DNA from 3 places in the Paenibacillus sp. Y568 genome. Region 3 is predicted to be linked to each of the others. Evidence: predicted binding sites of a transcription regulator. Region 3 holds the regulator's gene; each other region holds the start of a gene.
What was found. The regulator Rex, encoded in region 3, represses fermentation and respiration genes when NADH is low (regulators of the CRP and FNR family bind a similar motif). The targets are predictions, from matches to a motif close to TTGTGAAATATTTCACAA.

Region 1 (11,031 bases), on a different contig from region 3:
AACACTGCTTCCTTCACTAAGTCAAAACGGTCCATTTGATTCAATACCCGCATATCAAATGGGGTCGTGATATCGCCATTCTCGCGGTATCCATGGACATGAAGATTATGGTTGTGACGATCAAAGAACAGGTCCTTAATGAGTCCTTCATAACCGTGGAAAGCGAAGATCACAGGTTTATCTTGTGTGAAATAGTGATCGAACTCCTTGTCAGATAGACCACGTGGGTCAAGCTTCTGACTTCTCAGCTTCAACAAGTCAACCACGTTAATATAACGAATCTTCAGTTGTGGTAATTTCTCATGCAGAATGGAGATGGCAGCCAAGCTCTCCATCGTTGGCTCGGTTCCTGCGGAAGCAAATACTACATCAGGCTCTCCATCATGATCCGTACTTGCCCAGTCAATGATCTTCAAGCCTTTATCCACCAATATCTTCGCTTCATCTGCACTAAACCATTGTGGACGTGGATGTTTGGAAGATACGATAAGGTTAATCTTCTGGCGGTCGTTCAAGATCGTATCAAATACAGCTAGCAAGGAGTTCGCATCCGACGGTAAATATTCACGGATAAATTCTGGCTTCTTGTCTGCCAAATGGCCGAGTAACCCCGGATCTTGGTGAGTATATCCGTTATGATCCTGTTGGAACACCGTAGAAGTTGCTACGATATTTAACGATGGGATATCCGTACGCCATTCTTGGTCCGTTGCCTTACGCAACCACTTAAAGTGTTGTGTAATCATCGAGTCAACTACCCGCAAGAAGGCTTCATAACTTGCAAAGAAACCATGACGTCCCGTTAACACGTAACCTTCGAGTAAACCTTCTGCCTGATGTTCGGATAATTGCGAATCAATTATGCGGCCATAAGGAGCAAGGAACTCATCGTTAGGTTCGATAATTTGGTCCATCCATTGACGTTTTGTAACTTCAAATACAGGTGCCAAACGGTTAGACATCGTTTCATCTGGTCCGAAGATTCTGAAATTACGGTTATCTTCATTTAGACTGACTACATCTCTAACGTATTTTCCTAAGACAGCCATATCTTGCGCAATCACTTTGCCTGGAGTGGAGTTATCAAGGACATAATCCCGGAAATCCGGTAACCGCAAATCTTTAATAAGGTTACCCGCGTTAGACACGGGATTCATTCCCATGCGTCTGTCACCCTTAGGCATGATTTCAGCAATTTCAGGTTTTAGACGACCATTGTCATCGAAACATTCTTCTGGCTTATAGCTTTTCAACCATTCTATTAAGGCAGGTGCATGCTTCATATTTTTTTGGTCAACTGGAATAGGAACCTGATGGGCGCGGAATGAACCTTCATTTGGTACTTGATCCCACTCTTTTGGACCTGTCCAACCTTTAGGAGAACGGAAGACGAGCATTGGCCATACAGGGCGGGTAAGGTCATTATTTTCACGTGCATTGTTTTGAATGGCTGCGATTTTCTCGACGATGGTATCAAGAACCTTCGCCATTTCTGGATGCATTAAATCCGGATCTGATCCTTCCACAAAGAACGGTTCCCAGCCCATTCCCTTGAAGTAAGAAGTTATTTCTTCGTTCGACTGACGGGATAGAATCGTTGGGTTACTGATCTTGAATCCATTAAGATGGAGGATCGGCAACACAGCACCATCTGTCACTGGGTTAATGAATCTGTTGGAGAACCATGAAGCTGCTAATGGCCCCGTTTCTGCTTCGCCATCTCCTACAACAACCGCAGAGATTAGATCTGGATGATCCAATATCGCCCCTGCACCGTGGGAGAGCGAATATCCTAACTCGCCGCCTTCATGAATGGATCCCGGTGTTTCAGGAGCAGCATGGGAAGCAATACCGCCAGGGAAAGAGAACTGTTTGAACAACTTCTTCATGCCCGGAATATCTTGTGTGATTTGCGGGTATATTTCAGTATAGCTTCCATCAAGATACGAATTTGAAACCATAACTTGACCCCCATGTCCAGGTCCTTCAATATAGAGCATGTTCAAATCATATTTGTTAATCACGCGATTTAGATGCGCATATATAAAGTTCTGACCCGGAATTGTCCCCCAGTGTCCAATAGGCTTAATCTTAACATCCGACTCTTGTAATGGTGCTTGTAACAACGGATTGTCCTTCAAATATAACTGACCTACTGAGAGGTAGTTGGTTGCGCGCCAATAAGCATCGACCTTAGCTAAATATGTTTTAGATGAGTAATCCAATTGTGTTGTTAGTCCCATTTCTTCCACTCTCCATCTATTTTTATATACGTTCAATTGTGAAACATTTCACGTTGTTATATTTATATCATAACGTTTTTTCAGGAAATTGATACGGTCCAATTATGTGAAATATTGAACATAGTATGAATAATGGATAAAAACAATTCATATTTCTACTAATTTAAGGTTCTTTTATGAATAAATCACAGTAAATTATGCCAAAAAAAGAAGACCGAAGCATTCTTCAGTCTTTCACCGAGACAAACGTATTGAATTTCATATATTTGTAGTGGAATCGCATATGGGAAAACTCGAATGGAGTACCATTATCCAAGAAAAAAATCCCCTCCATGATCCCGACGGGTTCATTTTCTTTCAGACGCAGAAGTTCTTGATCCGTAGCGGTGGAAGGCTCTGCAAATATAGATAAAAACGACTTGGTGACAGCCAGATTATGGGCTTCCTCCAAGTAATTGAATATGGACCCTTCGATAATGGTCTGGTTCAGATTTTGAACAATTTTGATCGGAATGTAGCCTGTTTCAATCATAAAGGGTTCTTCATCAAACAACCGCAAGCGAATGATCTTATAAACAAAATCATGGGGCTCTAGGAACAAATCACGCTGTAACTCCTCCGTTGGTGGAATAACCTCGAAATTGAGTACCTTGGTTGTAGGTTTGATCCCGTGCATATGGAAATTGTCGGTGACGCCTAAATTTGACCCTTCGTAATTGAAGATCGATTCATTCTTTATATATAAAGGGTTAATGAATGTTCCCGACCCTTGCTTTTTAAAAATAATTCCATCATGCTCCATCTTAGTCAGCGCACGCTTCACGGAACTACGGCTAACCTGGTAAGCTTCACTAAGGCTGCGCTCATCGGGCAATCTCATGTTGGCAAATTGTCCGGCAAAGATTTTTGTCTTGAGGTCATCAATAATTTGCTTATAGACGAATTCCGCCATATCGTACTCCTTTTCAGTTCCTGTTCTACTCCTATTCTACCATTAATCAAATGTGAGGTGTGGTAATTTAATGTATAATATGTTTATGATTTATGAACCTATTAGGTCGTCATTGCTCTTAATATAATTACCGTTGAGGAGGAAGATTATGTTTACTTATTACACGAAGCAAGACCATTTTGAGACCTATGTTCTATCCAATGAGGAGCGTAACATTTATGTTGAAGTGGTCCCTGAACGGGGAGCTATTATTAGTAAATATGTACATAATAATGAACCCATTTTTTATCTGGAACAAGAAACATTAGAGGATACCTCAAAGAATATACGCGGTGGTAATCCTATTTTGTTTCCTATTAGTAGCTACTTAGAGGATGAGACTTACACGTACAATGACACCGCCTATCATCTAAAACAACACGGATTCGCGCGTAATCTACCAGCTAAGGTCATCCATACGTCTACTGATGAACACAGTGCTTCAGTCACTCTAGAAATCGTAGGTAATGAAGAAACCTATGAGAGATACCCTTTCCATTTCAGACTGGTCATGCAATATACACTTACTAAGGATGGACTAGACATACAAGCTACCATTCATAATCTGGATCATAAAGTGATGCCCTTCTATTTAGGTTACCACCCTTATTTCTATGTAGCAGATAAAGATCGTCTCGAATTAAACATTCCTTCATCTCATTGCAATGAAATGATACCCCATAGTATGGCGCAGGGTAAGTTTAACTTTAATCAACCCGAGTCTAATGTCATTTATGATCAACTACAATCGAATCAATGTGAGATGATTGATCATGCCAGACAGCTGAAAGTGACAATCACCTCTGAGGATGTATATCAGTATATGGTGTTATGGGCATTGCAAGGAAAATCCTTTGTATGTATTGAACCTTGGATGGCTCCAGTAAATGGGTTGAACATTGGACAAGGTATCCAATTACTTGAAGCTAGCCAAGTACATACATCCACCATCCAAATAAAAGCAGAATCGCTTATATAACTTTCAAAAAGAGATGTTATCTATCTCCGATATGATACCGCGATCGACAAAAACCATGTTGGGTAAATACACCCGACATGGTTTTTAGCTTTTCAGATTTCATCATATACATCTTATTTAAAGACAATAAGTTCCTTACATATGCCTCTTGTTGTACATCAAGGTAATCTGACCTGCGATGTATTCTGAGCTAAATTGAGTACCATCCTTAATCCACCACATAATAATACCCAAGAGTGAAGATGCTATAATATCAACCGAAACCTCTTCCTTCGTAAGTTTAATATTTCTCATTTTTCTACGCCTTTCTATCGTGCTTTTTATTAAATTAAACAAGTTGTTTTTGAATCCTTTGTTCTCAATCAATACCCCAAACACTTTTCGATATTCATAAATACAATCCAAAAAGGTTACTAACTGGTCCTGTTGGGTGCTACTCTTCACTTGTAATAATGGTTCCATTTTCATAGATAGATCATCAAAGATTTCATGTACAATCTGGCGTAATAAGTCATTAATATCCTCGTAATGCAAATAAAACGTGGCACGATTTAGTTCTGCACAGTTCGCAATCTTCTGAACGGTCAACTGAGAGATTTCAATATTATCCGCTAATAAGGAAAAAACCGCATTTTTTAGCATCTTTTTTGAACGAATGGTACGTGGATCTTCTTTTTTATGGGTAGACATTTCATCCCTCTATTATCGATTATTGTTTACTTCATTGACAAATCAATTGATTCTGTCGATTAGTCAACACTTTTAAATAAATTGTAAATAGGCAATTTTCTTAAATACTGATATGATCTATTTTATTGACACTATGTCGAAAAAGCAATGAAGAGAGGTTTTCACATCTATGCAAGAAGACGATAAAAAAATAAATAAAAAGATATTAATAACCATTTTTATCATTGGTTGCTTCTTATCCACTTTGAATCAAACGCTATTAAATGTCGCATTAAGTAATTTAATGGACGTATTTCAAGTATCGGCAACAACCGTACAATGGATTTCAACGGGCTTTATGCTTGTCAACGGAATAATGATTCCTACTACAGCCTATTTAATGAAACGTTTTACAACGCGTCAATTATTCATAAGCTCCATGCTATTTCTATTAGTGGGTTCTATTGTTTGTGCAGCGGCACCCAACTTTAGTATGCTACTAGCTGGACGTATGATTCAAGCTGCGGGTGCAGGGATTATCATGCCACTCATGATGAGTGTAGTTCTTGCGATTTTCCCAGTTGAAAAACGTGGTAGTGCCATGGGACTCCTTGGTCTGGCGATGATATTTGCTCCTGCTATTGGACCAACCCTTGCGGGATTTGTCATCGAATATCACTCTTGGCGCTGGTTATTTATCGGCATAATACCATTTGTCATCATTATCATTTTGCTGGCAATGAAATATTTAGTGAATGTATCCGAAACGTCGAAAGCGAAGCTTGATGTGTTTAGTGTTCTTTTATCAACTATCGGATTTGGCCTCATTCTATACGGATTCAGTAGTGCGGGTAGTAAAGGTTGGGACAATATCATTGTGATACTGTCATTAGTGATTGGGATCATTGTAACGGGTATCTTCTGTATTCGACAAATTAAGTCCAATGATCCACTGTTAAACCTATCTGTATTTAAAAATAAAATCTTTACGATGACATCTCTTATAAATGTATTAGTCACCATGATGATGTACGCAGATATGATCTTATTACCTATTTATCTACAACAAGGTCGCGGATTCACAGCTTTTGATGCAGGACTTTTATTACTACCAGGTGCACTTGTGAATGCGTTTATGTCACCTGTCACTGGTAAACTATACGATCGCTTTGGTGCGAAACCACTCTTTATTATTGGGTTAATCTTTATTATCCCATCGATGTGGGCCGTAACAGATTTATCTGAATCGACAACGTATATGTATTTAATGATTCGTACGATCGGTCTTCGGATTGGGTTAAGCTTCATCACTATGCCACTCAATACGGCGGGACTCAACGCATTACCCAAACAACTTGGTACGCACGGTACAGCAGTGAATAATACCGTTCGCCAAATTGCTGGAGCGATTGGTACGGCTGTCGTAATCACCATTTACACAGTGCAGTCAACAAGCCATGCAGCAACAGTGATGCAGGATAACCCTTCAACTGCTACTGAGCTACTTAAATCCCTTTCATCCATTTTAGGGGCAAGTGATGCCTATTACTTCATGACGATTCTAGCCATCGTCGCGTTTATCATCACATTGTTTATGCCCTTGAAAGCGAAGAAAACGGTTGAAGAAAAAGCATAAGCAGTACAAGAAAATGAATCAATTTTAAGGTATATAAATTAAAAGACGAAGCCATCGATTACGTTGGCTTCGTCTTTTGTTGTGCATGAACTTTATGTGGTCTAACTCACGCTGAGCATTTGTTTTAAACGGTCCAGCTGCAGAAGATGATGACGGTAATGCATTTCAACAAGCAGAAACCATTCCTCCGCACACAGTCCACCAAATGACGGATGGGGTATTGTATGTTCTTTGGACACTTGTACAAGGGTTGGTTCAATCTCTTTCATTCTCTGGAGGACCGTGTATAACCCTTGAATTAGTTGCTCTTTGTTCTCAGGCTGTTCAGGTGTATACTGCGCAGAAGGCGGAACCTGAATACGAATGGGTGGGAAACTTCCTTGAGCAAATACAGCCACACCTCTCTCCGTTTTTCCCGCTTGAGGCACGGGTTGATCTTGACTTGGTACTAAACATTGCTCTAGGTTACGAAGTTGCATATACAGTGCTGAGTTAATAAGATGTTGTACCATCTGCCCGATGGACCACTCATTGTCACTTGGCCTTTGCTTCAGTTGCTCCAGATTAATTGGATCCAGCTCATGAATATAATGTGTCACCGTATCCTCAAAACGTTGTAATGCATCCTTTGTTGTAATCATAATGCTTTGTCTCCTTAGTCATCTTTTTATCTAAGTATACAAAAACGCTACTGACACCTTTATGTCAGTAGCGTTTCAACATGTTCTCCAGTTCATTTCTAACTCGATGTCGGAAGGATTCCGGCTCCAGCACCTCCACGCCACTTCCCCAACTGAACACCCAATGCAGTAATTCCTCAGGCTGTCGAACACGAAGGGTCATCAACAGCCCATCCTTATGTTCCTCTATGGCTTCTGTATAGAAGTTGTTCGATTCCTTTACCTTATCGGCAATGTCAGGTTGGACATGGATGCGAACACGAATGTTGCGATCATCTGTTGGCCGGTATACATTCAAATCAAAATCTGATGACAACTTAAATCCAGCTTCCAATACACGAAGATCCGTCATTCGAGACAACCGGAAATGCCGAATGCCTTCACGCAATTCGCACCATGCGATAAGTACCCATGCCCCTAGATGAAGCACAATACCATATGGTGCAACTGTACGAACACTTTGACGGTTCCCGTCAGCCTCAGCAGTACTTTTAGAATAGTGGAATCTTATTTTTTTTCCTCCAGCATCGCTCCGCGGATCGCTTCCAAGTATGCCTTTGCTTGTATTCGAGATACATCTTCAGGGGATGAAAACAAACGAAAGCCCTTACGAATCCGGGATGCCTCTTTGCGGATCGGTTCCGGCAAGATGGCTTCGATCTTCGCTCTCGAATTTCGAGACTTACTGACATAATGGGCATCAAATGACTGCTCGATAAAATCTATCCCAATGAGTAACGTCACAGCTTCATCCACTGTGAAACTAACGGGCGGTAGGAAATACCCCTCCAGTAAGGAGTATCCCTGCCCTGGCGCCCCTATCACGGATACACCGGCTTCACTTAAAGCCTGAATATCCCTATAGATTGTTCTCACGCTTGTTTCAAATATAGCGGCCAAATCCTCGGCTCGTAACACTTCATTACGCTGCAGCTCAAGCACTATGGCTAACAAACGATCCATTTTGTTCATGCACTGCACCCCTTTCCGAGAGACTTCTTGTATACCAGAGTTGCTACCTATGAACTAATCCTGATTGGCCATTATCTAATTATACTCCGTAACCTTATCTTACCAATTATGATCAAATAATCCAGTCACATTCCATCCCTATTAAATCAATGTTAGTTTCTTTTTCCAAGTTAATTCCTTGCCTTGATCATTCTTGAATAGAAAAATGATTTGACCTTCCTCACCTTTCATCGAATCTGGATAGAAGAACCCAGTATATTGTCCGTTACCACTAATGTAGAATCCATCTCCACCGTTCGCTCCATTTTCAATCGCTTCTTGGATAGAATTTATAATCGTATTATCCTTAGAAATCCACTGTAATTCAGCTAGAGCATATCCTTCCGGAATCTGTTTCACACCAAAATCAAAACTATTTCCCTCAATTGGCTTGGGAGTCTGATCGATAATAACTAATATTTCTTTATCGGATTCTACCGAATTGTCCTTTTGAGGCTTGGTATTCTCTTGTTTACTTTCAGTTGGTTTGACTGGTTCCGATTGTTTAATTGGTTCAGTTGGCTCGGTTTGTTTTGTTGGTTCATTTTGTTCAGATGGTTTAGTTTCTATGTTGTCCGATGGTTCGGAAGGCTGCGTCGTTACGGTCCCCGTTGTTGATCCATTGTTAGATCCTTTGTCGGATTCTGTGCTACAAGCACTGGTCAGAAGTAGCGCACATAGCGCACATATAACATACATCATTTTTTTATTGTTCATTGATTTCTCTCCTGCTTTCATTTAATTTAAAAGAAAATTCGACGCCTGAATTCGTATTTACCACACCGAACTCACTCTCATGAAGTTCCAGAATATGTTTAACGATCGTGAGCCCTAGACCTGTTCCTCCCGATCTACGATCCCGTGAACGTTCAACGCGATAGAACTGATCCCATATTCGACTCAGGTCCTCCTTGGCAATGTGCGGTCCGATGTTCTCAATCACTGTGTTTACTTTTCCAGCAATGGTCCTTCTGATGCAGATTGTAATGACGCTATTCTCCACTGCATACCGTATAGCATTACTTAATAAATTCAGAACAACCTGTTCGAGCCTTCTAGGATCGGCCTCAACGAATAGTTCTTCCTCTTCGAGGTTTACCTTAATCTGAAGGTGCTTACTCTCCAACTGTTGAGAGAAGGAATCGACCATATTCTGAATAAGGTTTGTCATAGATATACTTCTAGGATGCAACCGAACAGCTTTAACTTCAAATTTGGAGAGCTCTAACATATCCATAATTAATGCATTCATACGATCCGTTTCATTCACAATCATGGCAAGGTACCGGTCTCTTTTATCGGTCGCAACACCATCCTGTAGCCCTTCAGCGAAGCCTTTAACAATGCCTAAAGGAGTTTTCAACTCATGGGAGATGTTCGCGATCAGTTCTTTACGAAGCTGTTCGGATCGCTGTTTTTCTTCCATATCCTCCTGTAACTTTATATTGGCATCGGTGAGATCCTTCAAGGCTGCATCTAAATTGTGCGATAACGCAATCATATTACGCGATAACTCCCCAAATTCATCCTTTGAATCGATTTGTGGCTGTACCGTAAAGTCTAGATTAGCTAGTCGCACAGCTGAGCGGCTTAACATTACTAACGGACGTGAGACAATTTTGGAATAAATAAAGGATAGAATAATCACGAGTATAAGAATAATAGGTGCCATATAAACAAAATATTGCTTGAGTATCCCGACAGCTTCCCCGACCGGCTGCAGAGAGGTCATGACCATTAAATAACCACTCCCATTCTTACCTTCAGATAATGATCGGATTAGAACAATGTATTGGACACCACTCCATTTATCACTCCAATTCATCTGAACAAGAGAACCGTTCTTTAAGGTAGAAAGAGATTGTTCTGCTTCTGACTTTAGATCCAGCAAAGCATCATCTATAAGGGTATCCTGATAAAGAGGATTGTACGATCGCCGATCAGGCAACATCAAATTCGTTATCTTCCCTTCCACTCGTTGCAAGCCCTCTTCAAGATCCGAATCTATCTGCTGTACGACCACAGGATGCATAATGGTATCCTTCTCATCCATGAAGATCCCATCTACCACCAGATTATCGCCAATTTCAATTCCTTGCGGAATAGTATCCATTGTCAGTCCATTTGTTGGAATAAGAATAGTAATGGACTTAGTGTCATCTTGAATCTCCAAGAAATAAGGATTTAGGGTTGTTCGTTCCCACTGATTATTCAAGATGGCAGTACTCACATCATTGTGATTCATAAATGTACCGAACAGCGGGGAAATTGATCGTTCTTTGGACTCAGATTGGTTGAATTGATCCACGAATTGATTGATATTTTGCTCTAATGTTTGGATCTTAGACGTACGATAAAATCGCTCAAAGAACAATCCCTCTGCAAGTAGCACTAACGAAAAAACAACCAAAATCATAACCGACGTTACAATGAAAAGTTTTAGAACTACACCGTGTCTTCTCATACTTCTAACTCAAACTTATACCCTGCACGAATGACAGTGCGTATATATCGACCTTCATCTCCGAGCTTGGCTCTTAGTTTTTTGATATGGGTGTCTACTGTACGTAAATCTCCCACATAATCGTAGCCCCAAACTGTGTCGAGAATATATTCTCGTGACAAGACCTTATCATAGTGCTTGGTGAGAAAGAGAAGTAAGTCATACTCTTTGGGTGATAAATTAACTGTCATTCCCGTTACCGATACCGTATGTGCCATTCTATTCACGACTAAGTCACCATAGCTAAAGATATCGCCTTCATTTCCGATAGTCCCTTCTGCTCTTTTCATTAGTGCCGTAGCGCGGGCTACCAATACCC
Region 2 (11,031 bases), on a different contig from region 3:
CAAAGCATTCTCATTGTCAGCAACCAAGTCCTTCGTATCACGAATAGATTGAAGGATCTCTGCATGGTTACTTTCTACAAATGTAATGAATTCTTTTTCGAAACGACGAACATCAATAACAGGAATATCATCTAAATAACCCTTAACTGCGGTATACAAGCTTATAACTTGTTGTTCTACCTTCAGTGGTTGGTTTACGCCTTGCTTAAGGATCTCCATCAATCTTGCTCCACGATTTAGACGTGCTAATGTTGATTTGTCTAGATCAGAACCGAATTGGGAGAACGCTTGAAGTTCACGGTATTGTGCAAGGTCAAGCTTCAAACCACCTGCGACTTTTTTCATCGCTTTGATCTGTGCTGAACCCCCTACGCGTGATACGGAAATACCAACATTGATTGCCGGACGTTGACCGGAATAGAACAATTCAGATTCCAAGAAAATCTGTCCATCTGTAATTGAGATAACATTTGTTGGGATATAAGCAGATACGTCAGAAGCTTGTGTCTCAATAAACGGTAATGCCGTTAAAGATCCTCCACCTAGAGCATCGCTCAATTTAGCTGCACGTTCCAACAAACGGGAGTGAAGATAGAATACATCCCCTGGATAAGCTTCACGACCTGGCGGACGACGAAGTAGCAAGGAAAGTTCACGATATGCTGATGCCTGTTTCGTTAAGTCATCATAAATGATAAGCGCATGCTCACCTTTATACATGAAGTATTCACCCATAGCACAACCTGCATATGGTGCAATGTACAATAGTGGTGATGGATCAGAAGCAGGTGCAGTAACAATAATGGTATATTCCAAAGCGCCATGACGACGAAGTGTTTCTACTACTTGTGCAACGGTAGATTGTTTCTGACCGATAGCGACATAGATACATTTCACGCCATTACCTTTTTGGTTAATAATAGTATCAATAGCAATAGCTGTTTTACCAGTTTGACGGTCACCAATGATCAACTCACGTTGTCCACGTCCGATCGGTACCATTGCATCAATGGCTTTGATCCCCGTTTGCATTGGTTCATGTACTGATTTACGATCAATAACACCTGGTGCATTGTTCTCAACTGGACGGAATTCAGTCGCTTCGATTGGACCTCTTCCATCAACAGGTTCTCCAAGTGCATTCACGACACGTCCAAGCATTGCTTCCCCAACGGGAACCTGCATGATCTGACCTGTACGTTTAACCTGGTCACCTTCTTTAATCTCTGTGTAACGACCTAGAATAACAACACCTACGTTGCTTTCTTCAAGGTTGAGTACCAATCCGACAACACCGTTGGAGAATTCCAAAAGCTCACCGGACATAGCGTTCTCAAGTCCATGGACGCGAGCAATACCATCACTTACTTGAATGACAGTACCAACTTCAGCGACTTCTATATCGGATTTATATTGTTCTATTTGACTTTTAATAAGCGTGCTAATTTCTTCAGGTTTGATACTCAATGTTTTCACCCCTATCTACTGTGCTTGTCATTAAATGATTTTTCAAGACGCGCAAGCTTTCCGGAAATACTACCGTCATACAACGTATCACCTATAACGACCTTTAATCCTCCAAGTAGACTCTTATCGACAAGGTTATTTACACGAATCGTTTTGTGAGCAACTTGGCCAAACTCTGTGGCTACCGCTTCTATTTCACTGTCATCAAGAGGATATGTTGAATACACTAGGGCATCGGCCATACCTAGGCTCTCGCCTTTCAATTTGATGTAGCTGTCTAGAAGATCGGGGAGGATATCCGTTCTCCGCCGTTTCACAAGTAGTTCCACAGTATTCATCACAGACTGTGACAGCTTGCCTTGAAGTGCTCTATTGAATGCATTCAATTTGTCTGCATCGGATATGTTCGGTGTCGTTAAGAATCTTTCAATATCATCATTAGATTGAATAGCTTCAACGACAGCCTGCAGTTGTTGTTCAACTTCAAGCGTTACATTATCCTGTGAGGCAACTTCAAACAGTGCTTTAGCGTACCGTTTGGCGACTACCGTATCTCGGCTCATGATTTACCCCCTACCTCTTTGAGGTATTGGTCTACGAGTTGTTCTTGTGTACCATCCACACTTACTTCTTTCTGAAGTAATTTGGATGCAATTTGTACAGAAGCTGTACCTATTTCACTTCGTAATGCTTCCACAGCCTTGTTCTTTTCACTTTCAATATCGCGTACAGCCTCAGACTTAAGACGTACTACAGCATTGCTAGCTTCTTCAAGAATCTGTTCAGCTTGTTTACTACTTGTTTGTTTAGAACGTTCTACGATATCATAAGCTTCTCTACGAGCATCTTCCAACGCAACCTTCTGATCTTCAACATATTGAGTTGCTTGTTCACGAGTCTGTTTCGCATCTTCTAATTGTTTTAGAACGAGTACGCGGCGTTGCTCCATAATGTTAAATAACTTGTCAAATGCATATCTATTTAGCGCCAAATATAAAATGATAAATGAGATGATAGATATGACTATGGTCTCCCAATGGATATCCAATGAAGTCACTCCTTTCCGTTAGCACGAAGTGCGAATCGTCCAGCATAAACGCATAAGATTGATCTACGTTTACCTATGATAAATAAAGAGATTTAAGAGTAAAGTCTATATCTCTGAACATTTTGAACAAAATGAAGGCGCGGATGGCATTGGCCCTCCCCGCCAACCAATTTTATTACGAGAACATGATCAAGAACGCGATAACAGTAGCTGCCAATGGAATAACTTCGACGATACCAACACCGATAAACATTGTTGTTTGAAGTGCGTTACGTGCTTCTGGTTGACGAGCAATAGATTCAACTGTCTTACTTACGATCATACCATTACCAAGACCTGCACCAAGTGCCCCTAAACCAACTGCGATAGCTGCTGCTAAAAATTCCATTATAAAATATCCTCCTTAAAATCTCTTATTATTTAGTAAATATAATATCTTCTGCGTAAAGAATCCAATCATTTCTGAATCTGTTCGCTGAAGGTAGTTAATGTTCTTCGTGAATCGTTGTTTGAGCAATATATACCATCGTCAGGATCGTAAATATAAAGGCTTGTAAAGCGCCTATAAAGATACTGAATCCTTGCCATACCGCGAGAAACGGAATCCCTATATAACCAAGCTTCAGGATAACGGTAATCAGTACTTCCCCAGCAAATATATTGGCGAATAACCGGATTGCAAGTGCAATGGGTTTAGATAAATTCTCAATAATATTCAACGGTAGGAAAATAGGAAATGGTTCAATATAATGTTTCAAATAATGTTTACGATTTTTCTTAAGTCCAAGATAGTTCATTAAGATGAAAATAACGATTGCAAGTCCAGCAGTCATGTTAATATCCGCGGTCGGTGATTTCCACCAAAGAATCTCAGCATGCTCGCCATTTCCTAAACCTCTTGTAGCTTCAATAACGTATCCAAAGATTTCTTCAGGACCATGCGCTTCTGTAATAATAGAAAAAGGTAATCCTAACAAGTTCGATACAAAAATGAATAGAATCAGTGTAAGTCCCAGAGATAAATAAGGTTTTCCTTTCTTCAAGTCCATTGCACTTCCAATGAGACCTTGAACAAATTCCACTACCCATTCCATAAAATTCTGCAGCTTGGAAGGATTCTCTACCGATAAATTACGAACACAGAGCCTAGCGAACACGAATACAACAATCATAGTCACAACCAACATAAAAATGGCTGATAGATCGAGGTTCAGTCCCCCTACATGGATAATCGGATGTTCATGCATTGAAATGTATTCCCTCCTTTCGCATAATCTATTAAATGACCTTTTTCACACTCAAATATATACCTACAGGAATGGTCAAAAGCTGTGGTACGAAGAGTCCAGCTATGGTAAGTTCAAGTGAAAAATGCTCAACTTTCACTGAAAACATCACAGCTAGAATTGCGAAACAAATTCGGCTTATAAACCCTAGGCTATACGCCCTAGATCCTGGAGTTGTAACAGCATGTGCAACATTACGAACCTTAGACGATAGATGACGAGTGCTTACTAGACCTCCAGTCATGCCCAAAACCATACCTAGCGTATAAATTCTGGTCTCCGGATGAAGCGCCCAACCCATCAACAACCCTGCCATAATGATTAATGACACTTTGGTGACACCCTTCACTATAGAAGCTATATCATCCATTTTGTTCTCCAATCCACTTTTTGATCAACATGACAATATGAAACGAACCCAACACTAACCCAGAGATTGTTCCTATTGCTATCCAATATCTCGGTCCTTCCAACGCATTGACTAACCATCTTGCAGTAAAGAAACCAATGAGAATATAGGTAGAAAGAATACCTCCAGCTCCACCGATATAAAGAGCTAAATACCAAGGATTATCATTGTTTTGTGGGTTGTCCATAGCTCAATCCCAACCTATTTTACTTAATATTTGAAGAGTTTGTCAATCAAACGTTTTCATTGTATTAAAGTGTGAAAATACAAGAAAACATCTCTCGTATATTCACTAATTTCAAAGAACCGTACAGTCTAACTGTACACTATTCTATGGGTTTAAATATAACACCAATTCACTTATTTGTGAACATTCTGTGAAACTCTTCAGGACGTTCGCTTTCTAAACCGAAATGGTGAAGAATCGCATTGACAATTCTCTCTGAAGCCTTTCCATCTCCGTATGGGTTGGCGGCCCTACTCATGGAATCATATACTTCAGAATCAGTTAATAACGTTTTGGTCCGATCGTACACCTTCTCCTCGTCCGTGCCCACCAATTCTAGTGTTCCAGCCTGAATTCCTTCAGGACGCTCTGTCGTGTCGCGAAGTACCAGTACAGGTACACCAAAGGACGGCGCTTCTTCCTGTAACCCTCCAGAATCGGTTAATATCAAATGGGTATGGGGATAAAAATTTTGTAAATCTACAACATCCAACGGATCGATAAGTTTAATCCGTGGGTGATTCCCAAGAATCTCATGCGCAGGATCCTTAACAGCGGGACTCGGATGAACTGGATACACAATGGCTACATCCTCGAATTCATCGGCTATCCGCTTAACAGCACGGAAGATATTGCGATGTGGTTCACCCTGGGATTCTCTACGGTGCGCAGTCATCAGAATAAGTCGTTTACCTGAGGCCCAATCCAATACAGGGTGATGATAATCAGGCTGTATAGTATATTGAAACACATCTGTAACGGTATTTCCTGTGATATAAATGCTTGACTTTGATTTATTTTCAGAAAGCAAATTATTTGCAGACATGTCCGTTGGAGAAAAATGTAAATCCGCAATAACCCCTGTTAATTGACGATTCATTTCCTCAGGAAATGGCGATTGCTTATTCCATGTTCTTAAACCAGCCTCGACATGACCCACTTGAATCTGTTGCATAAATGAAGCATAACTAGCAAGGAAAGTCGTTAATGTGTCTCCATGAACGAGTACAATATCAGGCTTAGCTTCCCGTAGCACAGGCTCCAGACCTGCCAACACACGAATGGAGATTTCGTTCAGTGTCTGGCTCTCCTTCATAATATCTAGATCATAATCTGGGTGTATATTAAAGACTTCCAAAACCTGATCTAACATTTGACGGTGTTGTGCTGTTACACAAACAACCGATTCAATTCTATCGGGGTGTTTCTGTAATTCCAGAATGAGCGGAGCCATCTTAATCGCTTCGGGTCGAACTCCGAAGATCGTCATCACTTTTATCTTCTTTGACATAAATGAATACCCCTCTTTTCTTACTTCGTTCCGTATAAACGGTCTCCTGCATCCCCTAGACCAGGGACAATATACCCATGTTCATCTAATCGCTCGTCCAAAGCTGCTACGTAGATGTCTACATCTGGATGTGCATCCTGAACCGCCTTAACACCTTCTGGTGCAGCAATTAGATTCATCATCTTAATCTGAGTACAACCACGTTTCTTGAGCACGTCAATAGCAGCAATAGCTGAACCACCTGTTGCAAGCATCGGATCGATAACAATTAATTCGCGTTCTGTAACATCTGTAGGTAGCTTCGTATAATATTCCACTGGCATAAGTGTTTCTGGATCGCGGAATAACCCAACGTGACCCACTTTTGCTGCAGGAAGCAGTTTCAGTACACCATCAAGCATACCTAGACCAGCTCGTAGAATAGGAACAAGTCCTAACATACGTCCAGAAATGACTTGGCTTTCTGTCGTACACACGGGTGTCTTTACTGTAACAGTCTCCAATGGGATATCTCGTGTAATTTCATATGCCATTAAAGTAGCTACTTCATCAACAAGTTCTCTGAAGTCCTTAGTATTAGTCTCTACATCCCGAATGAAAGTAAGCTTGTGTTGAATCAAAGGGTGATCACAGATCACCAATTTTCCTTTTTCCATGGTAAATCCCTCCGGTTAATTCATATGTGTTATTGTTATTAATGTTTATCAACGCTTCTGCATCGTCTTACAAACCTCGTCTATTATAGCATTCCACGAAAAGAATTTGCACCCACCTTGATTTATCTAAAGGTCAACCAGTAAAAGTATCTTATATTTACCTAACTTATATACATAGTCAACGCAGTCTTTCATTCAATTTGAGATATACGCATCATTAAGTTGGAAATTTCTACATCGAAATGATGTCTTTCTATAATATGTACAATTTCCTACTTCTACTTTTTTAGAAACAAGTTACCTTTAATTACGTTAAATTCAGTCTATAGTTTCATATCAAATGGCAAAGTTCGTTTTTTCGACAAAATTCGCACTTTAACAAAAAAAGACTGGAGAATTATCCCCAGTCTATCTCAAACTATTCATTTATTAATATTTCAAATCAGTATATAAAGGGTATTGATCTGTAAGTTCAGTCACTCGTGCAGTTGCTTGGGCAAGAATCGCTTCATCTTCTGGATTCTTTAGAGTTAGAGCAATGATCTTGCCGATCTCAACCATCGCCTTCTCATCCATGCCACGTGATGTTGCAGCTGGAGTACCCAAACGAATACCACTAGTTACGAATGGGCTCGTTGGATCAAATGGAATCGCATTTTTATTGACAGTTATACCGATTGAATCTAGTACTTTCTCTGCCAACTTACCTGTAATGTTCACACTACGAGTATCTACTAGCATCAAGTGATTATCCGTACCCCCTGATACGATGTTCAAACCTTCACTGATCAGAGTCTCAGCCAACACTTTAGCATTCTTCACAACGTTCTCTGCATAAGTCTTAAATGATGGATCCAATGCTTCCTTAAGAGCTACCGCTTTAGAAGCAATAATATGCATCAATGGCCCACCTTGTGTTCCTGGGAATACTGCTTTATCGATGGCTTGTGCCCACGGTTGTTTACAGATAATCATCCCTCCACGTGGTCCACGAAGTGTTTTGTGAGTCGTCGTCGTCACGAAATGCGCGTGAGGAACTGGGCTCGGATGAACTCCTCCAGCAACTAAGCCTGCGATATGGGCCATATCTACCATGAACAGAGCGCCTACATCATTAGCAATGGAAGCTAGTGCTTCAAAGTCAATGGTACGTGGATAAGCACTTGCACCCGCGACGATTAAACGAGGATGATGTTTAAATGCCAACTTACGCACTTCATCATAATCAATGAGGAAAGAATCCTCTTGAACACCATAAGGAACAAAGTTATACAATAGACCGGAAGCATTCACTGGACTACCATGTGTTAAATGTCCACCATGAGCAAGATTCATTCCTAATACGGTATCTCCAGGTTTAAGCGCTGCTAGATAGACTGCCATATTCGCCTGTGCCCCTGAATGTGGCTGTACATTAACATGCTCAGCACCAAACAATTCCTTCGCACGATCACGAGCGATGTCTTCTACGATATCAACACGTTCACAACCACCGTAATATCTTTTGCCTGGATATCCCTCAGCATATTTATTCGTCAAAACGGAACCCATTGCTTCCATTACTGCTTCACTCACGATATTCTCCGAAGCGATAAGTTCAATGTTGTTACGTTGGCGTTTAAGTTCTAAGTCCATAGCCTCTAATACTGCTGGGTCAAACTTGCGTAATTGTTCCATTTTCATATTCCTCCTAAAGGTTTCTTGGTCTAATTCCATAACCTGTGCTAGAATCCCCGCTACGCTGACGAATTGTTCTTCCGATCGCTGTTGCCCTCTGATTTCTTGATTATATACCGCCTATTGCGGTTGAAATCAGAGGGCAAGCATATGCTTTCGGAGTGGTTTTCCTACGGAAACCCTGTAGGCGAACGCTTCGCTTCTCCAGGACAATTCCGTCCTCTTCGCTATGATTCTTCATATACTTCTGTTCGGTAGGCATTAGTTACGGTGTAGAGACATTTCTTTCTTAAAAATTTACTCGTCACTGCGTTTTACTTTTATAATCAATCACAAATATGAGAATTACCTTGTTGAATGGAAGGTTCACCTTCCAATTGGTATCGTGCTCGCTCGCCGCCAATAAGCTTCGGACGGGTGTAGGCAGCATTCACACGGGCTTGCCCTATATACCGAATGCTAGGACGGAAGGGTACGGCTACATGCCGTAAATGCATTCCGATCAAAGTCTCGCCGATATCCATTCCAGCATGCGCTTCTATACGCTCTGCAAGGCAAGGTTCCACCATACTCCGATAAGCAGCAGAAGCCATTGAACCTCCAGCTGTAGGATACGGAACTGCGGCAACCTCTGTCAGGCGTAACTCTTCTAGAAGCGTTCGTTCAATGACTAATGATCGATTCAAGTGCTCGCAACATTGAAACACAACATGGAATCCAAATTCTTTACGGACCTCATCAATCCCAAGAAGTAACTCATCGGCAACTTCCAACGCCCCTGCCGTACCGATATGACTACCTGCTACTTCACTAGTACTTGTACCTACTACAAGAATCTTGCCCTTACTCAGCTTAGCAACCTTTACAAGTTCCCGCAGTACAAGTGCTACTTGTTCTTTGAGTGAAGCTGCGGATATCGCACTCTGATCCATGGAAGAAACCTCCTTAGTCTTGCATATACCGTTCTTCAATAAGCTTGATTTTGTTCACACGGTTTACATGACGTTCTTCTTCACTAAATTCCGTAACAAGCCATTCTTTGACGATCTCACAAGCTAAACCGGGTCCGATAACACGTTCGCCTAATGCGAGTACATTCGTATCATTATGTTCTCGAGTGGCCTTAGCGGAGAATACATCATGAACTAGAGCACAACGTATACCTGGAACCTTATTAGCTGCAATACTCATACCAATCCCTGTCCCACACACCAATATCCCACGATCCACTTTACCCATTATCACTTGTTCACATACAGGAAGCGCATAATCAGGATAGTCCACCGCATCCGTGCAATTACACCCTACATCTACAACCTCATGTCCCAATTTCTCAATGACATTTATGATGTCCTGTTTTAATCGAATACCACCGTGATCTGTACCTAATGCGATTTTCATTTAGAAAAACCTCCTAATATCTCTCTTTTATCTTGTACCATTATACTCAATATTTGGCCAAAATACGAAAAAAGAGCAGTCTACGGTAATCCGTAGAATTGCTCTTGTGCCCAGGCGACCGGCCGTATATCCCGATGCTCCATCGTGGTTTAATCCACAGCGTCGCCAGTTACATCGGAACCGATTGTTCTTCTTTTTTCATGATAAAACAATCAACGACGAAATGCAACGATCAATTAATTGTTATTATTTGATAACTTCACTAGAAATCGATCAATAGCTGTACGTATCTCCGCTGCTGCCACTTCATAATCTTCGCGGGATCCACCAAATGGATCTGATATATCAAAGCTTGGAATACGTTGCTGGATCTCAATCATTCGTTCTCTATTCTCAACGGGTTTACCTAACGCTGTGTTCATAGCCCAAACTGCATAAAGACTATCTAGCTCCGCTACATCTCGAAGTACACTCTCATCGTCTTCAGCATATTCCTTCAATGTATAGATCTTGCCCATAACTTCTGGGAAAGCCCGTAACACATGTTGTTTATGCGCTTGTGTTAACGTAAGAATGAGATCACTATCCCGTACAACATTTGATCTCAGTGGTTGTGAGGTTATTGTATCATCTATATTATAGTCTCGTAGAACCGCTTCGGCATGTCTAGAAATAGGTGACCCTTCGTTAGCAGCCACACCTGCAGACTTTACCTCAATCTGAAGACCCCGTTCTTTAGCCAATTTCCGGAGAATCGCTTCTGCCATCGGGCTACGGCATGTATTCCCTGTACACACGAACAAAATACGCAACACGTTTCTCCACCTCCTAGTAACATCTTTTATATTGTATCAAAAGATGAACATGAGTCCAAATGCTAATAATACAGCACCACCTAGAGCTTCACCATAATCGCCTAGGTTACGACTCACTTTCCTTCCGAGGAGAAGACCCATCATCGACATTAATCCACCAAAGAATCCGAAGGCTAATATTGTTATTAGTAAATTACTTCTAAACATCCCTAAGGATACGCCTACGGAGAAAGAATCAATACTGACGCTGAGAGAGAATAGGATCATCCCACCCCACGAACGGTGATTTACAACTTTAGCAAAACCGCCTCGAAAGGCATTTACAATCATATGGCCACCAAGTAACACTAATAATCCACCAGCCACATACGCCGTTACTTTTCCCAACAACGAGCCAACGTATTGCCCCGTATAAATCCCTAACAAAGGCATAATGATATGAAAAATACCGATCATTAAGCTTATTCTCAGAACGTGTAGCAATCGAATTCCTCTCATGCCAATACCTACACCAAGTGAAAAAGCATCCATTCCCAAAGCTGCCGCCATAACCAAAATTGTGATGAGCTGCCCCCATCCGGCAGAATTTTCTAGCATGAGTATTCCTCCAAGTCCGTTTGTGTACTTTGTACAACCATATGCGGACAAGAAGTGAAACATGTCAGATCAACCAGATATCTCCTACGAAGGGAATGTGTCCAGAACGATATAACTTACACCCAGCACACGAAGTGATGATTAACCTTCACTCTAAT
Region 3 (11,031 bases):
TGCCATAATCGAAGAAGATCAATCGATATCCCGTGTTTACGGGTCTTATGTTAATCCAGGGATTCCAATCCCGCCATTTATTTCTAATTTAACAGGTATAACCAATAGTGATGTTGAGAACGCTCCTTCTTTAGAAGAGATGATGATGGAGTTAGTTCCCATGCTTGATGATGTGGTATTAGTCGGGCATAATGTTTCGTTTGATTTTAATTTTTTGCAAAATGCACTTGATCGATGTGGTTATTTACCATACAACGGTCGTATACTGGACACGATAGATTTCCTGAAAATCTGTTTCCCATCGTTAACCACTTACCAATTAGGTCTGGTATCTACACAATTTGGTATTCAGCACGATCGACCCCATCAGGCCGACAGTGATGCATTAGCAACAGCGCATGTATTATTGAAATGTCTGGATGAATTGATTAGTTTACCATTGATTACACTTCAAAGGTTGAGTGAGTTATTTGGTGATGAGGATAGTGATTTAGCTTGGTATTTCGATGGTCTATGTCGTGAGAAGGAAAGTGAACCCGCACAGGACCTTGAGAGTCATACCTTTTACCGACAATTGGCTCTAGCCGTAGAAGATTGGATCGATATCTCAACACCGCGTAATGATGCAGATGATAATCCTCTGAAATCCATGGATTTCCCGCAATTCCTTGAGAATATTGAAGAACGGCTTCGAGAAATTATGCCACAATATGAGCCGCGTGAATCACAGAGCATGATGTTTGGTGAAGTGATGAATGCACTTGCGAATGATAAGCATCTTCTAATTGAAGCAGGGACGGGCACTGGGAAATCGTTAGGATACTTAATTCCTGCCATTTATCAGAGTGTGAAAAATGAGCAGAAAGTCATGGTAAGTACACACACCATTAACCTTCAGGAACAATTGAGGGAACGAGATATTCCATTACTGACTCAGGTCGTTCCTTTTCCATTTAAAGCGGCTATTTTCAAAGGGAGACAGCATTATTTGTGTTTGAGAAAATTTGAACATAAAATAAACAAGAGAGACTTCGCTAATCCTAAAGAAGATGTAATCTTAGCCGCACAGATGATTGTATGGTTAGCACAGACGGAGAACGGTGATGATGAAGAACTGAATCTTGGAGGGCGTGGCGGAGATTTCTGGGAAACCGTCTCTAGTGACTCTGATTCATGTCTTGGCCGTGCCTGCCCTTGGTTCCGTAAATGTTATTATCATCGTGCTAAGCATGAAGCGGGAATTGCTGATGTGGTTATTACGAACCACTCTAAGTTATTTACGGATGTTAAAGCTGGACATCAATTATTACCTGCTTATGAGCACTTAGTTATTGATGAAGCACATCATTTAGAAGACGTGGCAGGTAAGCATTTAGGTCTTCATATGAAATATTTCACCGTCGTCCATACACTTACAAGACTGTATAAAGATAATCGTAATGGACAATTTCCAGCGTTAATTCAACAACTTCGTTCTTCACATGATGAAAAGGCTTCGGATTGGATAACTTCCATCGATATATTGAGTGGCGAATTAATTGAAGTGAAGGAGCACTGGGACCGACTGAATGATATGTTGTTTGCTCTTCTTCCCGAGCGAAGTGATGCAGCTCCTGGTGAGACTGGACAATTCGTGCTTCGATTGCAACCTACAAAGAAACCAAAGGATTGGGAACTCTTGTCTGCAATTGAGAATCAAATATACGTAACGCTTGGAGAGGTCATTCGTAAATCGGAGAGAATGTTGAACGACATTAAAGAACTAGACGATTTCAACTCAGATAGTCTGATAACGGACATAAGCGGTCTGATTAAGGATTTATCGAGTGAACGCGAAGATCTTCACATGTTCATGGCGCTTAACGATTTAGGCAATGTTTACTGGATGGAGGCTAATGGACATTTCCGTAGCAAATCTCTACAATTGTATGCCGTGCCTGTCGATGTAAGCAAGCAGTTGAAGGAAGTGTTCTTCGATAAAAAGAAGAGTATTATTCTAACTTCAGCAACGTTATCTATCGAGAAATCCTTTCAGTATATGATTGAAAATCTAGGCTTACAAGAAGCATCAGATCAAGGTCGACTTGTAACAGTTCAGCTACCTTCGCCTTTTCGATATCGTGATCAGGCATTGCTCGTGATTCCACGTGACTTTCCAAGTGTTAAGGGAAGTGTAGGAGATGCTCTTTTTGTAGAGACGCTGGTGAAGTCGTTAGCTGACACAGCTATAGCTACGCATGGACGTATGTTAGTGTTATTCACATCCTATCGCATGCTTCGTCAAGTTTATGAACCATTACGTAATGAACTGTCTTCAAGTGATATAACGATACTCGGCCAAGGTGTTGATACTGGAAGTCGAAGCAAGTTGATTCGTCGTTTTCAAGACAGTAGTGCATCGGTACTGTTAGGAACAAGTAGCTTCTGGGAAGGTGTCGATATTCCCGGTGAAGCACTGACTTGTTTGGCCATTGTTCGACTACCATTTCAGCCACCGAACCATCCTTTGGTTGAAGCAAAGAGTGAACTTCTTAAGCAACAAAAGAAAAATCCATTCATGAAACTGTCGGTTCCGCAAGCGGTCATTCGGTTCAAACAAGGATTTGGTCGGTTAGTGCGTACTGCGAATGATAGGGGGATTGTAATCGTATATGATACGCGAGTAATCGAATCATATTACGGCAAACATTTCCTGTATTCATTACCTGGTCCTAAGATGGAGCATATGCCGACCAATCAAATGGTTCCACGGATTTCGGAGTGGTTAAGTGAAAGGGATCCTTCTTGAAGAAGGATCCTAAAGAGTTAATAATTAGGGGGAGCAAGAATGAAATCTGAAAAAATTTCAGAAGCTGTTGTACGCAGATTACCTGTATATCTGCGTTATCTTTCAGATCTTCAGAGACGTGAAGTAGCCACTGTCTCTTCACAGGAGTTAGGTCAAAAACTCGATTTGAATCCTGCACAAATTCGTAAAGATCTCGCTTATTTTGGAGACTTCGGACGTAAAGGTATAGGATATGACGTGGCCTATTTGATTGAGAAGATTGGTCATATCCTGAATCTCGATCAACAAATCAATGTGGTTCTAATAGGTGCAGGTAATCTTGGTCATGCTTTATCCAATTACAATGCTTATCTAAAGGAAAATTTAAAGATTATCGCTGTTTTTGATTCGTATGCTCCCAAGGTAGGTTCCGTTATTAATACGTTAAAGGTCCAACCTATGGAGGATCTAGTGGATACCATTAAGCAACAAAATATAAGAATAGGTATTATTACGGTTCCAGAAACAGAAGCACAGCATGTTGCAGATAAGTTAATAGAAGCTGGGATTAAGGCGATTTTGAATTTTGCACCTGTTGTGTTGAAAGCTCCAGCGGATGTTCGTATTCATGCAGCTGATTTCACAACGGATATGCTTAGTCTTGCTTATTATTTGGATAATGGAAAGGAAGAATCACATGACAGTGAACAATCAAACACAGAAATGGATCATTAAGAATGGTACGTTTGCTGTTCTGAATAATGAACAATCCGTTGTAAAGGGCTATATGCTTATTGAAGATGACCTTATAACGTATATTGGCGAGGACAAACCAGCTGATTCTGATCATATCCCCGTCGTTGATGGTACGCATCTTCTATTTTTACCTGGACTTGTGAATACACATGGACATGCGGCGATGTCATTACTAAGAGGTTATGGTGATGATTTAGCTCTCCAAGTGTGGTTGCAGGAAAAAATGTGGCCAATGGAGGAGAAGTTTACCTCAAAAGATGTTTATTGGGGATCATCGCTCTCTGTATTGGAAATGTTAAAAGGTGGAACAACTACTTTTCTAGACATGTATGATCATATGGATCAAGTCGCTAAAGTAGTGCAAGAATCGGGTATTCGTGCGGTACTAACAAGAGGTGTTATTGGGTTCTGTTCAGAAGAAATGCAACAACATAAACTTCAAGAAGCGATTGCCTTTGCAAAAGATTGGAACGGTCAAGCAGAAGGACGTATTACTACGATGATGTCCCCGCACGCGCCTTACACATGTCCTCCATCCTTTTTTGAGAAGTTTGTACAGGCAGCGCATGATCTAGATCTTCCGATGCATACACACATGTCTGAGACGCTGAGTGAAGTGGCACAGAATGTGACTGATTATGGTCTTAGACCTGTTCAACATTTAGAGAAACTCGGCATGTTCACACGTCCATCTCTTGTCGCTCATGGTGTACATTTGACAGATGAAGAAATTGACATATTAGCTGCCCATCAAGTGGGCGTGTCACATAACCCAGGAAGCAACTTGAAGCTAGCAAGTGGTATTGCACGGGTCACAGATCTATTGAAGGCAGGCGTAACTGTATCCTTAGGAACAGATGGTCCAGCGAGCAATAACAATTTAGATATGTTTGAAGAAATGCGTCTAGCAGCGCTTATTCACAAAGGTATTTCAGGAGATCCAACAGCAATTCCTGCTGCTGAAGCACTTCGAATGGGTACTAGTTATGGAGCCAAATCTCTATTTCTAGAAAACATAGGTAGATTGGCACCAGGTATGAAAGCAGACTTTATCGCATTAAATACCGATCAGGCTCATTTCCTACCACATACAGACTTCATCTCACATTCCATTTACTCTGCAAGTAGTAAAGATGTAGAGCATGTGTGGGTTAACGGCAAACAAGTTGTAAAGAATGGGGCTTGTCTTACTATGGATGAAGAGCGGATTCATCGTGAAGCTCAGTCATCTTTTGAAGGCTTATTAAACCGCTAAGATGATAGGCTATTCCTGATGAAAGGAAGTTCAGGTTGAAGAAGAACAAGAAGAGATGGATTTTACTAGGAATTGCAATCTGTGTGGTTGTATTGTTTGGACTCTATCGTTATTACATATATGTTATGAAGGACCAATGGAGCCAGGAAGACATCGCTATTACAGCAGCAAAGAAACAAACCGAATTAGTGAAAGTCACAAAAACGGACAAATCGGTGTGGGATAATGTAGTCTGGGTCATCGAAGGTAAAAATAAGGATGATCAAGCTCTTATCGTGTGGGTTCCATTCACAGATGAGTACAACGTAGACGAAACATCTGGGTCTGTGCATAGCGAATTTATAAAGGATGGATTATCTGAAAGACAGATTACTGCTATTATTCAGAGTGATCTTCCAAACATTGATGAGATTCGTTTACAGCTCGGGTTGTTTCATGGGACCCCTGTGTGGCAACTCTTTTACAAAGAGAAAGATCATTACTACTATCGATTCTATAGATTCAGTGATGGAACACAATTAGGAGAACAATATACATTACCCAATCGATAAAAATGACGATTCACCAAATAAAAGCTGACGAAATTATTCTATAAAGAATGATTCTTTCGTCAGTTTTTTTTGAATATTCACATAGAATTTTAAATATATCCATAATTTTTCGACGAAATAGTATATTCAATGTGATATACTAATTTGTGTACTAGCGGTATACGTAATTGTATATCAATTCAATTAAATCATAAGTAATTTAGACATCTATGGATATTGAAGGAGGCTGTTATATGAAGTTAAGAGTAATGCCAATTGCATTGACAGTTGTTATCGCAAGTTCGCTTTTGTTTGGCGGATGGTTTGTTCATAAACAAGTTACTCTTCAGAGTCCTCTACAAAAAATAGTGACAGATTATGACGGAGTGAATAATGCTCAATTAGATATTACCCGCGATGAGGTCGTAGTGAAACTAGATATTAAACCAGGAACTCGGTTACCAGGATTAGTTCATGAATTAATGACTGAAGGCAAATCTATCGTTGGTAAACGGTCACTTCAATTGGATGTTGTTGATCACTCGACGGAAACCATCGATGATTTCTGGGATCAGGCTATGTTCCCAGTGGCAGAGGCGATGGAGAATAAACGTTATACAGAGATTGTAGATAAATTGAAGGAAATGGAAAAAAGTTCGCCCGTGAAAGTGACAACTGAAATGGATGATACGAATGTATATATTAATTTAACTGAGGGAGAAGCAAGTAAATTCATCATTTTACCTCGTGATCCAGCAGTTCTGGGGGTGTGGAGTAATGCCTAAATTGTTGAAAGAAATAGTGATAGGTTTCGTACCCGTACTTCTTGTTTTTCTTGTATTTATCGGAGTGAATATTATTCCAATACTACTCGCAGTAGGAATTGTGGCAGGAGTTCTATTGTTGTCTAATGTTAAGGGTGGACTTGCTGTAGGTGCTGCAGGTGATCGTAAGCGTAAGAAAAAAGGACCAGATAAGCTCACTTTTAATGAAATTGGAGGTCAGGAACATCCCAAAGAGGAATTGATGGAAGCCCTCAACTTTCTTATTAGACATGAAGAAATTCAGAAATTTGGGATTCGTCCTCTGAAGGGAATTCTACTTACGGGACCTCCGGGAACAGGTAAGACCTTGCTTGCAAAAGCGGCTAGTCATTATACAGACTCCGTGTTTGTTGCAGCAGCAGGAAGTGAGTTTGTCGAAATGTATGTTGGTGTGGGTGCTGGAAGAATTCGTGATTTATTCCGTGATGCACGTAATCGTGCAACCAAGGAGAATAAGACCAGTGCCGTAATATTTATTGATGAGATCGATGTTATAGGAGGTAAGCGTGAGGGTGGACAACAGCGCGAGTATGACCAGACACTTAATCAATTATTAACAGAAATGGATGGCATATATAATTCCGACACTCCAAGAATACTTCTTATCGCAGCTACCAATCGTAAGGAAATGTTGGATAGTGCTCTTCTTCGTCCAGGTCGATTCGATCGGCATATACAAGTGGACCTGCCGGATAAGAAAGGGCGTAAACATATATTGGAAATTCATGCAAAGAACAAGCCTATACATGCAGAAGCTAGTATGGATAAAATTGCTGAAGAATCTTATGGATTCTCTGGTGCTCAACTTGAGAGTGTTATGAATGAAGCTGCGATTTATATGATGAGAGAGAGTAAAGTTGAGATCGAACAACGTCATATGTCGATGGCTATTGATAAAGTTATGATGGGTGAGAAAACGGATCGAGAGTCGACTCAGGAAGAGAAAAAGAGAGTCGCTATTCATGAATTAGGACATGCGATCATGGCTGAAATCGTTCGTCCAGGAAGCGTTAGTCAAGTGGCACTTAGTCCACGTGGTCAAGCTCTTGGATATGTTCGTCATAATCCACAAGAAGAACAATACCTCTATACCAAGACATTTCTAGAAGAGCAAATTATGATTGCCCTTGGTGGAGCTGCTTCGGAAGAAATGTACTATGGAGGTCGAAGCACAGGATCTAGTAATGACTTTGAGCAGGCCCTAAATATTGTACAAACAATGATGAAGTCTGGACTCACATCTTTAGGCATTATAAGTATGGAAATGGTAACGAAAGCTGAGTTAATGAAGGAGAATAATGCCATTTTAGAACAGCTTATGGAACGTACAAAAAGTACACTGGAACAGCATCGCAATATCTTTGATCAATCCCTAAATATCTTGCTTTTAGAGGAAAATCTTTCCGGCGAGCAATTTCGATGTCTATTTCGTGAAACTTCACTTTTACCAGCATAAATTATGATGCTGGTTATTTTTTTTTACTTTTGTTCCGTGCTAAGATATTATTATATGTTGGAGTGAGAATAATGTATTTTTCTAATGAAGGGTACAATATTGATTATCAGACACAGAAAGGGAGTTGGCATACCGTATGTTATTCAAGAAAATTGGTGTCATCGGCGGTGGCACGATGGGACAAGGAATCGCTGAAATGCTTGCTGCAAAGGGCATTGATGTATTATTAGTTGAGAAATCTGAAGAAAAATTAGATTATTCTTATAATATGATTGAATTGAATCTCGACAAACAGCTTGAAAAATGGGGGATCACACAAGCGGAGAAGAAGCTTATTCTTAGCAGAATCGAGAAAGTGGTTCATTTCGCTGAGCTAGGTACCTGTGATATGGTCATTGAGACTATTTCTGAAGATATTGAAGCAAAAAAACAAGTATTCGCTCAATTGGATCAAGTATGTCCTAATAATATAATTCTTGCCAGTAACACATCAACACTAAGTTTAACGGAACTTGCAAGTTCTACGATATATCCTGAACGTGTCATTGGAATGCATTTCATTCACCCGGTTGGAAAAGTAGATCTAGTTGAAATCATCCGTGGATTGAAAACCTCAGATATCACATTCTTGGAAACGAAGAAATTTGTAGAAGAAGTGGTGGATAAAAAGGGTATCATGATTTATGAATCTCCTGGATTCGTAACGTCACGATTAATCTGTTTGCTAATTAACGAAGCACTTCATACCCTTCAAGAAGGCGTTGCTTCTGCTGAAGATATCGATGATGCGATGCGTATTGGATATCAATTCCAGAATGGTCCTTTAGAAATGGCAGACCGTTTCGGACTTGATTCTGTACTTGCAGCTCTTGAAAGAATGTTCCGTGAATTTGGTGAATTGAAATATCGTCCTTCCACCATCCTTAAGAAGATGGTTCGTGCAGGGCATCTAGGTGTTAAAACAGGCGAAGGATTCTTCAAGTATGACAAGGATGGTGACCGGGTATGAAAGTATTAGTAATTAACTCAGGAAGTTCTTCTTTGAAATATCAATTGTATGATATGACAAACGAATCTGTACTGGCTAAAGGTCTTGTAGAACGAATTGGAATGGATTCCTCCATTCTGACTCATAAACCTACTGGAGGTCAGGAAATAACGGAAGTTAAAGAGATTTTGGAACATAATACGGCTATTCGTAAAGTATTATCTATGTTAACCGATCCAGAACATGGCGTAATTAAGTCCATCGATGAGATTCAAGCTGTTGGTCATCGCGTGGTTCATGGAGGCGAATCCTTTAAAGCATCTGCCCTTGTTGATGGCCCTGCGAAATCGGAGATTCGTCGTTTGTTCGACCTAGCACCACTTCACAATCCAGCAGCAATGATGGGGATTAATGCAGCAGAAATTAATATGCCAGGTATCCCTCAAGTTGTTGCATTCGATACTGCTTTCCATCAAGCTATGCCTGAGAAGGCATATTTGTATGCTATTCCTAAAGTTTTTTACAATAAGTACAAAGTTCGTCGCTATGGTGCGCACGGAACATCGCATGAATATGTTAGTCAGGTTGCAGCTGAATTCTTGGGTCAGCCTATAGAGGATTTGAAGATTATTACTTGTCATATCGGTAACGGAGGAAGTTTAACTGCCGTTGCAGGTGGTAAATCAATCGATACTTCAATGGGTATGACACCTCTAGAAGGTTTGATGATGGGAACACGCAGTGGTGACCTTGATCCTGCGATTGTACCATTTGTTATGAATAAGGAAGATTTGACTGTGAATGAAGTGAACTCCATGCTTAATAAGCATAGTGGACTTCTAGCGATATCTGGAATAAGCAGTGACATGAGAGAAATTACAGACGGTATGGCAGAAGGCGATCCGAATTGCACACTGGCATTTGAAATGTATGAATACCGTTTGCGTAAATATATTGGTTCTTATGCTGCAGCTATGAATGGTGTCGATGTGATCGTATTTACAGCTGGTATTGGTGAGAACTCTATTGTTGTTCGTGAGAAAGTATGCGAGAATTTAACTTACCTTGGCGTGGAGGTTGATGATGCACTGAATGCTATTCGTTCTGGTGAACCACGATTGATCTCGACAAATAATTCCAAAGTAAAAGTGATGGTTATTCCAACCAATGAAGAATTGGTTATTGCGCGTGATACGTATCGCATTGTTAACGAAATAGAATAGCTTTCTGTTTTAGGATCAGTTAATAAGGGAGAGATTAAGGCATGTCCACTAAAAGTGTGATTCGTGAAGTGAATCAGTATGTTGGCGAAACAGTAACGATTGGAAGCTGGATCAACAACAAACGCTCAAGCGGAAAAATTCAGTTTTTGCAATTACGTGACGGTACCGGATATATTCAAGGTGTTGTGGTGAAAAGCGAGGTTTCAGAAGAAGTATGGGACGCTGCTAAGAGCTTAACACAGGAAAGTTCCCTGTATGTCACAGGCATTATTCGTGAAGAACCACGAAGTGCGTCAGGTTACGAAATGACAGTAACAGGAATCGAAGTGATACATATCACTGAGAACTATCCCATTACGCCTAAAGAACATGGTGTAGATTTCTTGATGGATCATCGTCATTTATGGCTACGGTCCAACAAACAACGTGCAATTCTTGTTATCCGTGCAGAGATTATTCGTGCGGTTCGTGCGTTCTTTGACACCAATGGATTTACTTTGGTAGATCCGCCCATTCTTACTCCAACAACTGCAGAAGGAACAACGAACTTGTTCCACACGAAATATTTTGATGAGGATGCATACTTAACACAAAGTGGTCAGTTGTACATGGAAGCTGCTGCGATGGCTTTAGGTAAAGTGTATTCCTTCGGACCAACGTTCCGTGCTGAGAAATCCAAAACACGTCGTCATCTGATTGAATTCTGGATGATTGAGCCAGAGATGGCTTTTACAGATCATGAAGAAAGCTTACGTGTACAAGAGAACTTTATTAGTTATGTTGTACAATCTGTCCTTAAGAATTGTCGTACTGAGTTAGAAACGGTAGGTCGGGATATTTCCAAATTGGAACAAATTCAAGCACCTTTCCCACGTATTACTTACGATGAGGCTATTGAATTTCTACATGGCAAAGGTTTCGATATTCCTTGGGGTGATGACTTCGGTGCTCCTCATGAGACGGCTATCGCTGAGAGCTACGACAAACCCGTATTTATTACACACTATCCTGCAGGGATCAAATCATTCTACATGAAACCTGATCCAACACGTCCTGAAGTTGTTTTGTGTGCGGATATGATTGCCCCTGAAGGTTACGGGGAGATTATCGGTGGGTCTCAACGTATTGATGACCAAGCATTGTTAGAAGAGCGTTTTAAAGAACACTCTTTATCCTTAGAGACATATCAATGGTACATGGATTTACGTAAATATGGTTCCGTTCCCCATTCT

Region 1: a site for Rex is predicted at 2,280-2,297, ahead of AC1D7X_RS09475 (phosphoketolase family protein). Genes of this name have one in related genera too.
Region 2: a site for Rex is predicted at 4,426-4,443, ahead of AC1D7X_RS15455 (AtpZ/AtpI family protein). Genes of this name have one in related genera too.

Annotation. Positions count from the first base shown of each region.
Region 1 is NZ_JCAIUM010000005.1:198,694-209,724, forward strand. It holds gene AC1D7X_RS09475 (phosphoketolase family protein) at 1-2,243, opposite strand, end outside; gene AC1D7X_RS09480 (GntR family transcriptional regulator) at 2,470-3,195, opposite strand; gene AC1D7X_RS09485 (aldose epimerase family protein) at 3,344-4,213, shown strand; gene AC1D7X_RS09490 (TetR/AcrR family transcriptional regulator) at 4,349-4,903, opposite strand; gene AC1D7X_RS09495 (DHA2 family efflux MFS transporter permease subunit) at 5,073-6,518, shown strand; gene AC1D7X_RS09500 (DinB family protein) at 6,620-7,156, opposite strand; partial or broken gene AC1D7X_RS09505 (helix-turn-helix transcriptional regulator) at 7,224-8,170, opposite strand; gene AC1D7X_RS09510 (hypothetical protein) at 8,312-8,926, opposite strand; gene AC1D7X_RS09515 (HAMP domain-containing sensor histidine kinase) at 8,916-10,673, opposite strand; gene AC1D7X_RS09520 (response regulator transcription factor) at 10,670-11,031, opposite strand, start outside.
Region 2 is NZ_JCAIUM010000010.1:99,558-110,588, reverse strand. It holds gene atpA (F0F1 ATP synthase subunit alpha) at 1-1,467, opposite strand, end outside; gene AC1D7X_RS15480 (F0F1 ATP synthase subunit delta) at 1,479-2,030, opposite strand; gene atpF (F0F1 ATP synthase subunit B) at 2,027-2,515, opposite strand; gene atpE (F0F1 ATP synthase subunit C) at 2,691-2,903, opposite strand; gene atpB (F0F1 ATP synthase subunit A) at 3,001-3,762, opposite strand; gene AC1D7X_RS15460 (ATP synthase subunit I) at 3,794-4,171, opposite strand; gene AC1D7X_RS15455 (AtpZ/AtpI family protein) at 4,164-4,397, opposite strand; gene wecB (non-hydrolyzing UDP-N-acetylglucosamine 2-epimerase) at 4,567-5,727, opposite strand; gene upp (uracil phosphoribosyltransferase) at 5,748-6,383, opposite strand; gene glyA (serine hydroxymethyltransferase) at 6,813-8,060, opposite strand; gene AC1D7X_RS15435 (TIGR01440 family protein) at 8,387-8,992, opposite strand; gene rpiB (ribose 5-phosphate isomerase B) at 9,006-9,461, opposite strand; ZMP/ZTP riboswitch at 9,563-9,644, opposite strand; gene AC1D7X_RS15425 (low molecular weight protein arginine phosphatase) at 9,698-10,276, opposite strand; gene AC1D7X_RS15420 (manganese efflux pump MntP) at 10,313-10,873, opposite strand; gene AC1D7X_RS15415 (L-threonylcarbamoyladenylate synthase) at 11,027-11,031, opposite strand, start outside.
Region 3 is NZ_JCAIUM010000001.1:83,597-94,627, reverse strand. It holds gene dinG (ATP-dependent DNA helicase DinG) at 1-2,788, shown strand, start outside; gene AC1D7X_RS00390 (redox-sensing transcriptional repressor Rex) at 2,828-3,502, shown strand; gene AC1D7X_RS00385 (amidohydrolase) at 3,465-4,778, shown strand; gene AC1D7X_RS00380 (cell wall elongation regulator TseB-like domain-containing protein) at 4,814-5,329, shown strand; gene AC1D7X_RS00375 (hypothetical protein) at 5,563-6,093, shown strand; gene AC1D7X_RS00370 (AAA family ATPase) at 6,086-7,588, shown strand; gene AC1D7X_RS00365 (3-hydroxyacyl-CoA dehydrogenase family protein) at 7,725-8,597, shown strand; gene AC1D7X_RS00360 (acetate/propionate family kinase) at 8,594-9,799, shown strand; gene asnS (asparagine--tRNA ligase) at 9,841-11,031, shown strand, end outside.